3 regions of the Arthrobacter sp. PL16 genome follow, and region 1 is predicted to be linked to each of the others. Evidence: riboswitches for the same ligand, from Rfam matches in the RefSeq annotation. Region 1 holds a riboswitch; each other region holds the start of a gene.
The links. Region 1 has a riboswitch for S-adenosylmethionine ahead of RCH21_RS16895 (methylenetetrahydrofolate reductase). Riboswitches for the same ligand answer to the same signal wherever they lie in the genome.
Positions count from the first base shown of each region.

Region 2: it holds a riboswitch for S-adenosylmethionine, as region 1 does, so the genes downstream of both, RCH21_RS10075 (AmiS/UreI family transporter) here and RCH21_RS16895 (methylenetetrahydrofolate reductase) in region 1, are expected to answer to the same signal.
Region 3: it holds a riboswitch for S-adenosylmethionine, as region 1 does, so the genes downstream of both, RCH21_RS13230 (LLM class flavin-dependent oxidoreductase) here and RCH21_RS16895 (methylenetetrahydrofolate reductase) in region 1, are expected to answer to the same signal.

Region 1 covers NZ_JAXCIC010000015.1:122-3,979, reverse strand. Annotated here, with positions in the region: gene metE (5-methyltetrahydropteroyltriglutamate--homocysteine S-methyltransferase) at 1-1,025, opposite strand, end outside; gene RCH21_RS16895 (methylenetetrahydrofolate reductase) at 1,072-1,986, opposite strand; SAM riboswitch class I at 2,090-2,202, opposite strand; gene RCH21_RS16890 (SAM-dependent methyltransferase) at 2,510-3,397, opposite strand; gene RCH21_RS16885 (hypothetical protein) at 3,460-3,603, opposite strand.
Region 2 covers NZ_JAXCIC010000004.1:131,772-135,629, reverse strand. Annotated here, with positions in the region: gene RCH21_RS10080 (acyl-CoA dehydrogenase family protein) at 110-1,363, opposite strand; gene RCH21_RS10075 (AmiS/UreI family transporter) at 1,421-2,032, opposite strand; SAM riboswitch class IV at 2,069-2,181, opposite strand; gene RCH21_RS10070 (spore photoproduct lyase family protein) at 2,347-3,456, shown strand; gene pdxS (pyridoxal 5'-phosphate synthase lyase subunit PdxS) at 3,580-3,858, shown strand, end outside.
Region 3 covers NZ_JAXCIC010000006.1:158,944-162,801, forward strand. Annotated here, with positions in the region: gene RCH21_RS13225 (methionine ABC transporter ATP-binding protein) at 1-355, opposite strand, end outside; gene RCH21_RS13230 (LLM class flavin-dependent oxidoreductase) at 393-1,781, opposite strand; SAM riboswitch class IV at 1,816-1,929, opposite strand; gene RCH21_RS13235 (SDR family NAD(P)-dependent oxidoreductase) at 2,003-2,761, opposite strand; gene RCH21_RS13240 (STAS/SEC14 domain-containing protein) at 2,889-3,260, shown strand; gene RCH21_RS13245 (GNAT family N-acetyltransferase) at 3,347-3,640, shown strand; gene RCH21_RS13250 (SDR family NAD(P)-dependent oxidoreductase) at 3,668-3,858, opposite strand, start outside.

The sequences.
Region 1 (3,858 bases):
GCCGTGACCACGGTGCCTGTCACACCCTGCAGGTGCTCCAACACCTCCAGCGAGGCCTGCAAATTGTTCCGCCAAACATTCCTGCCATCGACCACGCCGGCAACCAGACGTGTCGTGCCCAACGCCTGCAGCGCCTCGGCGGAAGGCTTGGCCCCCTTGACGAGATCCGCATGTACAGCCTCGACACCGGCAGTCGCGAGCACAGCGAGCGCCTCACCTGGCTTTGCCGGGTTGCCGGCGGTGCCGTAGCCGGTGGTGACCAGTAGTGCCGGGCGTTCTGCGGTCCCTGCCAGCTGCCGATACACCCGCTCGACCAGCCCGCCCGGGGCTGCCAACGCACCGCCGCGATCGCCGACCAAGCCCGGCTCATCCAGCTGCACCCACTCGGCCCCTGCCTCCGCCAGTGACGCGAGAATACCCGCGTACGCCACGACTGCGTCGTAGATACGGGACAGCGGGTCGAACCCTTCGGGCGAACCCTCTTCTGCCTTGGCGAGCAGCAGATACGTGATGGGCCCCACCAGCACCGGACGCAACACCACGCCGCGCTCCCGCTGCCGCCGGACGGTCGCTGTCAGCCGATGCGCCCCAGCCGAGAATGTCGTCGCCGTGCCGATCTCGGGCACAAGATAGTGGTAGTTCGAATCGAACCACTTGGTCAGCTCCAGCGGTGCGCGGTCGCCGTCCCCGCGCGCCAGCGTGAAATATTCAGCAGTGCCAACGGAACCGTCATCGCCGGCCAGGTCAGCGAAACGGGCCGGCAGGGCTCCCAGCGCAGCAGTAGCATCCAGCACCTGATCGTAGAGCGCGAAGTCGGCCGGGATGGAGGAGTCCGCAGCGCTCAGGCCCAACTCGACCAGACGCGCGACCGTGCGGTCCTGCAGTTCGTCAGCAACGCGCTGCAGACCCGCCTCATCGATTCCGCCTGCCCAGTACGATTCGACCGCCCTCTTGAGCTCTCGGTTCGGTCCGATGCGCGGGTAGCCAAGAATTGTCGCGGCGGGGAAAGTACATTCGGTGCTCATGAAGTTCTCCTTCGTACGTAAGGTGAGGTCTGGTCTCTAGGCCGGCTCAAGCCGGGACGACGTCGGCGAGTGTGCGGATAGCCGGCAGGTCGAGCTGCTCGATGACCTCGACGGACGCGCGGTGGTCATTGAAGGTATAGAGGTGCAAGCCGGGGGCTCCTCCATCGAAGGCTGCCTGTGCCAGCACGGCCGCCGCCTGCACACCGATCCGCCGACGTTCGACGCCGTCCGACGCCGTTTCCAACCGGTGCAGTAGTGCTTTGTCCGGACGCACCCCGGTCATAACGGCAAGACGTTCCAGCCGACCGACGTTGGCCATGGGCATCACGCCAGGAATGATCGGCATCGTGACGCCGGCGGCACTGGCCGCTGTAACCAGCCGGGCATAGTGCGTGGGATCGAAATAGACCTGTGTGATGGCGAAGTCTGCGCCGGCACGCTGCTTGGAGACCAACACCTCGATATCGTGCAGGAACGACGGCGATTCGGGGTGCCGATTCGGGTAAGCGGCTACACCCACTGCTAGCCTGCCGCCCGCCAAGGTGGCGGTGTGCCGGCCCTCGATGTCCCGGATCAGCTCCACCAGGAAGCGGGCGAATGGCAGATCGCCGCGGGCTACGTCCGCATCCTGTGGCAGGTCCCCTCGGAGCGCCAGCAACCCCCTCACTCCCAGTCCGAGGAACTGCCGCACCAGCAGCTCCAGACTCTCGCGTGTTTCACCCACGCAGGTCAGGTGAGCGAGCGGACGTAGCCTGGTGTTGCGGACGAGGTGCTCGATCAGGTCGATCGATGCCCGACGACGCTCGGGCGTGCCGCTGAAAGTCACCGACACGTAGTCGGGGTTCGTAGCCGAAAGCTCGTCGATTGTACGAAGTACGGCCTCGGCTGCCTTTGGGGTGGCCGGCGGGTACAGCTCGTAGGACAAGGATGGCGGTGTCGCTGCCCACTCGTTCGATGTCATTCCACTCCTCGATACGGCCGAGGGAGGGAATCAGCGAACGGATTGAGAACCAGCGATGCCTGGCTGCAAGCACGCTGGGACTTCAGCTTTGTTCACTGATGTGTCTCCATCGGTTCTGGCAGGAGCACCGCTTCCGCTGCTCTCCCTGGTGGGAGGACAGTCGAATGGTTGCTGCGGCGTCAACAAGCCAGATCTCTCGGCCGCTCTTGATGGTTTGTAGGACTACTCTAAGCAGCGCGCACGTCCCCGGCGCAAAGCTGCGGCGAGATGGCGTTGCATGACGTTTTCTGACGCGTACTCCTTAACCTGGGCCACATTCCGCGTCACATTCGTCACATTTGACTCCGTGGCGGAGCGGCCGGACGGCAGCGTCATGGCAAGTCTGGAACAGACTGCGTGACGACGACGGCGTCGCCGCAAGCACTGGTGCACTCGGCGCGCTGACCGAGGCGAACCGCCTATACCGGACCGTGCGCGAGTGACGAACCGGATTGCACGTCAGTGACCGCAGTGGTGCGGGCAATCAGGCCGGCTCCTCATGCGCTGATGTGCCGGGGCCGCGTGGTTCCCCGTTCTCCCCAGCCTTCGACAGGGTGAATATCCCATAGCGCATGGCCCCCGTGCGGTAGGCCAGGATCAGGCGGGGAATGCTCAGTAGGAACATGCGATTGCGTCCGCCAAGGGCGAGGCGACGGGTGTGGCGATCGACGAGCAACGCCTTCACGAGTCGGCGGGCGCAGATCGTCCATGTCCGCGCGACGCGGCTGCTGACATCCTCGTAGCCGGCGATCGCAAAGCCCGCTGCTATCGCCATGGCCTCATAATCCTCGCGCGTACCCATCGAGGGCAGGCGCCCTTCGCGGCAGATCGGCTCGAGCAGGTGCCGAACCTTCCAACCGCCGGCATCTGTCTCGGCGAGCCACGCGCAGACCACGAACCGGCCGCTGGGCGACAGCACGCGATGCGCCTCGGCGAAGAACCTGGGCTTGTCGACCATGTGCTCGCTCGATTCGATGGCCCAGGCGGCATCGGCTGAGGCATCGGTCAGCCCGTTGACGAGCCAATCGCGGAGATGGATGACCACATCGGCTACGGGATGCGCGGCGGCGAAGATGGTCTGCTCGGCGGACAGTGTCAAGCCGGTAACGCGAACCCTGCGTGTGATCGCGAGCTGCCTTGCGGTGGAGCCATAGCCGCAGCCGATGTCGACGCACGCCTCGCCGGGCATCAGGCCCAATCGATCACCGACAGTGTCGACCAAAGCCTCGACAGCTTCGGCGGGTGTCTCGCGACCCGTCCCCCATAGCCCGTGATGGACATGCTCGCCCCACACCCGACGATAAACCGGATCGAGCTCGTCGTAGTGATCCGCGACCGCCACGGCGTGCTGGGAAATTCTGGGGACGATCACGTGATCACAGTACGACGCCGGTTCACCCCATCGGAAGGTCTCGACTCAGAACTCCTTAGCTTTCAGTTCGCCACGCTGGAACTGGGCCCCACCATGGAGGAATCGAGCAACGCGCCCGCCACCGATGGCGGCCCTTCACTGTTCACTAGGATCTCGGCCCTCTTGAGCGCATCGGCGCTTGCGGCGAGAGCGGTTGGACGCTCCATCTCTCGCAATGTGTTGCATCGAGGAACGGCGGCGCCGGCGATCCAACCCATCAGATACCTCCGGACGGCGGGTCAGCACGCGCTGAGATGAAGCCACTCCCCGCGAACTGGAACCAGGGAACCGCTAACCGCCTGGTTGCTTGCCCTCCGTCGACGCATGCCGCCGCTGTGCTGTGTAGCGGGCCGGTCGCAGTGCGCGTGGCGGGCGGACCGGAGTGGTGGTCGCGCGGCGGGCGCCCCGCTGTGGTGGCCGGT
Region 2 (3,858 bases), on a different contig from region 1:
CATCCTCCGCCGGAGCTGTCGCCCTGCAGCTCCGGCGCGCCGCATCCCTGCCATGGGCGGTGGACAGGGTGGCGCGGCAGTGTCCCCAACTCCTGATCGCTCCGGTCGCTTACGCTTTCGCGGCGCCCGAGGGTGCTGACCCTATGGACCAGACCCGAGGCGGCACGACCCCGTTCACCGAGTGGTCCCCGATGATCCTCGCCTTGAAGACCCACGGGTTATGGTTGGCAGCCGTACGCGCGTTCCGCCAGTGACGATCGAAGTTCTTCGCCGTGCTCACGCCGGAGGCGGCGAGCGCGTTGAAGACGTCCGATGTCGCCCTCGTGGCAAGTGCCGTCAGGATCACCTGCGCCTTCGCGGTCTCGAGTTCGGCGACGTCGTTCCGCCGCTCGTCCTCGGCCTCGTCGTCGAGGAAGGCACTCTCATAGGCGTGCTGCAGGGCGCGGGCGGCCCGTTCGACTGTGGCGTCCGCGGCGTAAGCGGCTGCGGAGACCTCGCCGATCACCTGCAGGATCTGCGGGTCGGCCGCGAACGACGAAGCATTGCCGTGGCTGAAGATCCGGGTCCGGTTGCGCACCTCGTGTGCGACGTCGCGTTCGGCTGCAGTGATGGTGCCGGCCAGGACGGCGAGCAGCACCGCCTGGTAGAAGGCCGTCTGGTACTTGAACCTGGTGTCGAAGTCGATGACGTTCCCGGCGTCGACCCGCGCCCGCTCGAAGGTCGAGGTACCGGAGCCGGTTGTCTGCTGGCCGAAACCGTTCCAGTCGTCGGCGTGCGTGACCCCGGGCTGGTGGGCGCTCACCACCGCGATCACCTTGACGTCGTTGTCGGTGCGCTGGGCGAAGGTGTCGATCCAGTCCGCGAAGATGCTGCCGGTCGAGTAGTACTTGGTGCCGCTGATGAGGAAGCCGCCGTCGTGCCTGTCGGGGTCGGGGCTCACCTTGGTGATGACGTCGCCGATCGTGACGCCGCCGACCTCCGTCCACGAATTGCCGACGGTTTCGCCATCGACGAAGCGCTTGAGCCAGACTGCGCGCTGAGGGCCGGTCGAGACAAGGCGGTCCTCGACGAAGGCGAAGTGCGCGCGCAGCGCTTGCGGGATGTTCGAATCGGCAGCTGCCAGCTCGGTGAGGAGGCGGAAGAGCTGTGGCAGGGAGGCGCCGAGGCCGCCGTCTGCGACAGGCACCCGCAACGCTCCGAACCCGGCAGTGATGAGCGATCGGATCTCCTTCCGGGGCAGCTCATGGTCGAGCTCGCGGCGTGACGCACCCTCGGCGATCTCGGCGAAGAGGGGCCGGAAGCGGGCGGCCAGGAGTTCGTAATCCGCGTCCGTGGTCGGAGGGGTGTGGGTCAGGGTCGGCATGTCGGACCTTTCGCTGGTGGAGATCGAACGGGAAGGGAGAGAGGAAGCAGAGGAGCGTCAGGCTGAGACGGGTACCGGGGGTGTAAGGACACGCACGGGGCGTGCGCTGATGGTCGCGGCCACGACGAACAGGACACCTAGGGCTGCGGCAGCAGCGATGACAGAGGTACCGCCCGACGGCCATGCTCCGTTGAGGCCGAGGACGGCGGGAATCACGGTGCTGGACGTGCCGACGAGGATCGCGCTCCAGGCGGTGATTCGTGTGAGGCGCGTGGCGCCGCGGGCGAGCAGCAGGAAGAAGAGGCTCCAGAGCACCGCCCAACCGAGCCACAGCACGGAATTGATGGGGTCGCCGTCGGCCTCCGTTCCGGCGAACACGACTGCGAGAACGGCGACGAAGGCACAGAACCAGCCGACGCCGGCGGAACCGAGGCCGGCGACCGAGCTGAGCCCTACATAGAGGTAGGTGAGACCGAACAGGACGATTCCGCTGGCCGAACCAGCGGCTTCCGGGCCTCCCGTCGATGCGATCAGCAGGGCGATGACCAGTTGGAGTACACCGATCACCAGGTTGAAGAATCCCGAATCGCGCGGTGCCACACGGCCCAGCAGGCCGAGACCGTTGATCAGAAGAGCTGCTCCGGAAAGCAGGAGGCAGATGTATGACATGGACGTCCCATCGACGGGACGCGGACCCTCGGGTACGCGCCGTGCTTGCCCCGCGCGCTTCACGCAGTGCCGGATCTTCACCTGGGGCACCCCACCACGGAGGGGGTTGCCGTCCGACGAGCCAGGGCTTTGCGTCGGAACTCTTGATCTGTGCTCCCGAGACTAGGCCGACAGAGGTGGAAGGAACGGCATTGAGACGCGCGGTAACGCACTATGACCTCGCGTGACCTGAACCGTGCGGACGACCGTGCGGATGACCGCACGGACCGTGATCCGGCGGAACATCCGAGACGTCCGACTTGTTATACGAGGTAATGACAACAGCCCAGGAAATGGACCTGACCACCCTCTCTCCTACCCGTCTGTGGGTGCCCAGACACGTGATGATCACGCGGGCCGCAGCCGACCTACCGCACACAGCCGAGATCATCAGGCGCTGCGAAATCGCCGGCGTCGACGACATCCGGATCCTGCCCGGCAACGCGCTGACGGGACTCCGTGGCGCCACCGAGCGCGAAACCTACGCATCCGCCAAGAACACGCTGGCCGTCGTCGTCGCACCTCCGAGCGCCCTCAAGCCGCAGCCGATCCCACCGAGCGCGGACTGGCGGATCGACCTCGCCAAGGGCTGCCCCGCCCACTGCCAGTACTGTTACCTCGCCGGATCCCTGCAGGGGCCTCCGGTCACCCGGGCCTACGCCAATCTCGACGAGGTGCTGGGCGGGATCCGCACCCACGCCGGCAGGGGTTCCGTCACCCGCGGAACCATCGATCGGGGTGACGAGGGCACGACCTTCGAGATGTCCTGCTACACCGATCCACTCGGCATCGAGAGCGTGACCGGCTCGCTTGCTGCCGCGATCTCCCGCGTCGGCTCGGGCGAGTTCGGCAGCGACGTCCAACTGCGGTTCACCACCAAGTTCGACGACGTCGGAGAGCTGGTGACGCTCGACCATGGGCGCAGGACGCGGGTCCGTTTCTCGGTCAATGCTGCCGAGGTAGCTAACCGGTTCGAGGGCGGAACGGCGCGTATGCCGGCCCGGCTCGCCGCCCTCCGTGCTGTGGCTACAGCCGGCTACCGTGTGGGCCTGACGATCGCGCCCATCATGCCCGTACCGGATTGGCGCGAGCAGTACGGCGCATTGCTGGATGACATCTCCGAGGCAGTCGCCGGTATCGACGACCTCGACCTGACGGCGGAGATTATCACGCACCGCTTCACCCCGGCGAGCAAGGAGGTGTTGCTGAGCTGGTATCCCAGGACGAAGCTCGACATGGACGAGGATCTGTGGAGCCAGAAGCGTTCGAAGTTCGGCGGGGTCAAGTACGTGTACCCGAAGCAGACCATGACGGAGATGCGGCAGTGGTTCACGGAGGAACTGGAGCGGCGCCTACCCGCTGCCCGGCTCCTCTACTGGACCTGATCCATCCGCATTCGTCCGCGCCACGGCGGCGTGCGTGTCACCGGAGGACGCTGGCGAGCGGGGGAGGGGTCGCGAGCGGCGTATCATGAAGGGTCAGCTTTTATCTACCTTTAGGGGCAAGTTGTGTCCACCGTTGAAGACAATTCGGCAACCACAGCGCAGACCGGCGGCAACCGGGTCAAGCGCGGTATGGCTGAAATGCTCAAGGGCGGCGTCATCATGGATGTCGTCACAGCCGATCAGGCACGCATCGCCGAGGACGCCGGTGCGGTAGCCGTCATGGCGCTCGAACGGGTTCCCGCGGACATCCGTGCCCAGGGCGGGGTCTCCCGCATGAGCGATCCCGACATGATCGACAGCATCATCGACGCCGTGTCCATCCCCGTCATGGCCAAGGCCCGT
Region 3 (3,858 bases), on a different contig from region 1:
CCCTGGCTTCGTTCGGCGTGACCCCCAGGTATTCGAGGGGCAATGCGATGTTCTCGGCGGCGGTCCGGCGGCTCAGGAGGCTCGAGGACTGGAAGACGGTGCCGATGCGCCGCCGCGCCTCGCGGAGCCGTTTCTCCGGCAGGCCCGAGAGCTCCTCGCCGTTCACGACGACGGACCCGGACGTGGGCCGTTCGAGCAGGTTGATGCACTGGGCGAGGGTGCTCTTGCCCGCGCCGCTCGGGCCGACGACCGCGGCAATGCGGCCCGTCGGTACCTCGAAGTCGAGGCGGTCGAGCACGGTGACGGCGGTGTCTCCGCGGCCGTACGTCTTGGTGAGTTGTCTCAGGGTGATCATGGGGTTCCTTGCACGTATCAGGGGTGACAGGGGCGCGTCAGGGGCGGACGGTCTGGAGGCGGTAGCGCGCGCCGCGGTGCTCCTCGGGCAGGCGGTCGCCCTTGCCGAAGAGCTTCTGGCGCAGCGTCCCCTCGGCGTACTCCGTGGGATAGGCTCCGCGCTTCTGCAGCTCCGGGATGACGTGGGTGATGACATCCTCGAAGGAGCCGGGTGTGATGGCGTACGCCAGGTTGAACCCGTCCACGTCGGTTTCCTCGACCCAGGACTGCAGCTCGTCGGCCACCTGCGCGCCGGAGCCCACGATCCGCGGCCCCAGGCCGCCGATGCCCGCCCACTCCGCGATGTCACGCACGGTCCAGGGGGCGCCGTCGTCGTTGACCTTCTGGAAGTTGGCGACGGCCGACTGGATGGCGTTGGACTTCACGTTGCCGATGGGCTCGTCGGGGTCGTAGGCGCTCAGGTCGATGCCGAGCCACCCGGAGAGCAGCACGAGGGCGCCCTCGTAGCTGACGTACTGCTGGTAGTCGGCGTGCTTTGCCTGCGCCTTCTCCTCGGTCTCGTCGGTGATGACGGTCAGCATCGTGTAGATGCGGACGGAGTACCGGTCGCGGCCCTCGGCCTCGACGGCGTCGCGGATCTTCGTGACGGCGTCCTTCAGGATGGGCTTGGTGGGCGCGCCGACGAAGACCGCTTCGGCGTTGCCCGCGGCGAAGGCGATGCCCCGCGGCGAGGCTCCCGCCTGGTAGATGACGGGCGTCCGCTGGGGTGAGGGTTCGCTGAGGTGGATGCCGGGAACGGTGAAGAAGGTGCCCTGGTGGTTGATGTCGTGCACCTTGGCGGGGTCGGTGAAGATTCCGGTCTCGCGGTCGCGGACGACGGCGTCGTCCTCCCAGGAACCCTCGAGCAGCTTGTAGAGCACCTCGAGGTACTCGTCCGCGTGGTTGTAGCGCTCGTCGTGTTCCAGCTGGTCCTCGTTACCCATGTTCCGCGCTGCGGAGGGGAGGTACCCGGTGACGACGTTCCAGCCGACCCTGCCGTTGGTCAGGTGGTCGAGCGTGGAGAGGCGGCGGGCAAAGGGGTAGGGGTGTTCGTAGGCGGTGCCGGCGGTGACGCCGAAGCCGAGGTGCTCGGTGACCAGGGCCATCGCGGAGACCAGCAGGAAGGGATCGTTGACCGGCGTCTGGGTGCCCTGCCGCAGGGTCGCCTCGTTGGATCCGCCGTAGACGTCGTAGGTGCCGAGGACGTCGGCGATGAAGATGCCGTCGAACAGGCCCTTCTCGAGCGTCCGGGCGAGGTCGGCCCAGTAGCGCAGGTCCTTGTAACGCCAGGACTGGTCCTCCGGGTGGCGCCAGAGGCCGGGCGACTGGTGGCCTACGCAGTTCATGTCGAACGCGTTGAAGCGGATGTGGCGGGGTGCAGCGGGCATGGGGATCCTCATGTCAGGGCACTGCCGTAGGGAAGCGCCATACTTGTCCGCACGGTGCATGCCGGACCGAATCCTCACCTGGGGCACCCCGCTACAGCGAGAGGGTTGCCGTCCAACAAACCAGGGTTTTGCGTTGGAACTCTTGATTCTGGTGACGAGCCTAGGTCGGCGGTGACAGCGGCGTCCAGAGCCGATCGTCACGCGGCGTCATGAATGACCGGCTACCGGAGGTAGGACGCCCCGTTGACGTCGATCACGGTGCCGCTTACCCAGAGCGGCGCCTCGGTGGCCAGCCAGGCCACGGATTCGGCTACGTCCCCGGGCGTCGCCACCCGCCCGAAGGGGCTCTGCGCCCGCACCGCATCCCCGCCCGGGCCGTCGAGCACGCTCCTGCCCATGTCGGTCTCCACGAAACCCGGAGCCACCGCGGCCGTGAGGATGCCGTGGGGCGCGAGGGCGACGGCGAGCGACTGCGTCATCGCGTGGAGGCCGGCTTTGCTCGCACCGTACGCCGGCGTTATCGGCTCGCCTCGGTAGGCACCGCGCGATCCGACGCTGATCAGGCGTCCACCCGACGGACCCGAGGGACGCTCGAGGAGGTGGCGCGCCACCAGCCAGGACAGGTTTGCAGGGCCCAGCAGGTTGACGTCGATGGTCCGGCGCCAGGCCTGCTGCCAGTCGCCGAAGGAGGTGGTGTCGATGGGATGAGCCTCGAAGATCCCTGCGTTGTTGACGAGGACGTCGACGCCGCCGAGGCCTGCGACGGCGTCGTCGACAATCTGCCGGCACGCGTCGGGATCACCTGCATCGCCCACCACGACCACGTGGCCCGAGCCGGGCAATCCGCTCCGGACAGCCTCCGCTGCCGCCACGTCCCGCCCCGCGTGCACCGCGACCCGATGTCCACGGGAGGCCACTTCGTGGGCGATCGACGCGCCGATGCCTCGACTCGCCCCGGTCACCAGGATGTTCGATGTCATGGATCAGACGCTACAACGTGCACGGGCCGGACGCCCGAGGCGTGCAGCCATGGACACCCGGCCCGAACCCGCTGTGAGCCTTGCTACGCTGAAAGGCCATGCCCGAAAACTCCGCCGAAGGAGCCCGATGGACCCGTTCGACGCCCGTATCGACAGCGGGATGCTGATTCTGCGCTGGCGGCGTGGGGTCGAGATCACCCACTCACGCGCTGTGGCTGCAGCCCGGGCGCTCGCGGAATTCCACGGTCCAACAGCCCTGCCGCTCCTTGTCCACATGCACGGAATCAGCGGCGTGACACCCGAGGCGCGCATAGGGATGATGGGCTACCGCGGCTTCTCGCGGGTCGCGCTGGTCGGCGAGGACGTCATCGACGAGGTGATGTCCGGCTTCTCGCACCGCTCCCCCACGACCACGCGCTACTTCACCTCGGAGCCCGACGCCGTGGCGTGGCTCATGGACAGCAGCGCAGCCCCGGTGCAGGCACCCGGGCTCGACTGACCTGCTCCTGGTTCGACCAGGGCAACACCTGCGCAACCCCGCCGGCGTCGTTGACCGCCCTGTGCGGCGAATGCCAGAGTGACTGCATGAGCACCGATCATCCCGGAGTCGAGGTCAGCACCGACGAGGCGAAGAGCCGTTACGTCGCCACGCTCGACGGCGATCCCGTCGGCTTCGCCGCATACGAGCGGTCCGGCGACACGATCGTCTTCACGCACACCGTCGTCGACGAGGAACTCGAGGGCCAGGGCGTCGGAAGCACGCTCATCCGGCACGCCCTCGACGACTCCCGTCTCCGGCGCCTCACCGTCGTGCCGGAGTGCGAATTCGTGGTGGCGTTCATCGAGGACCACCCCGAGTACCGGGACCTAATCGCTTAGGCCCACCCGACTAGCCGCTCGCGGTAGCTAGAACTGGATGCCGCGGCTGAGCCCGCCGTCGATCAGCAGATTGGCGCCGGTGGTTCGGCTGGAGCGCGGGCTCGCCAGGAAGACGACGGCGTCCGCCACCTCCTGCGGCGTGCCCATGCGGCCCGTCGGGTTCAGGCCCATCGCGGTCGCGAAGAACTCGGGGTTGCCGGCCTCGATGCCCTGCCACA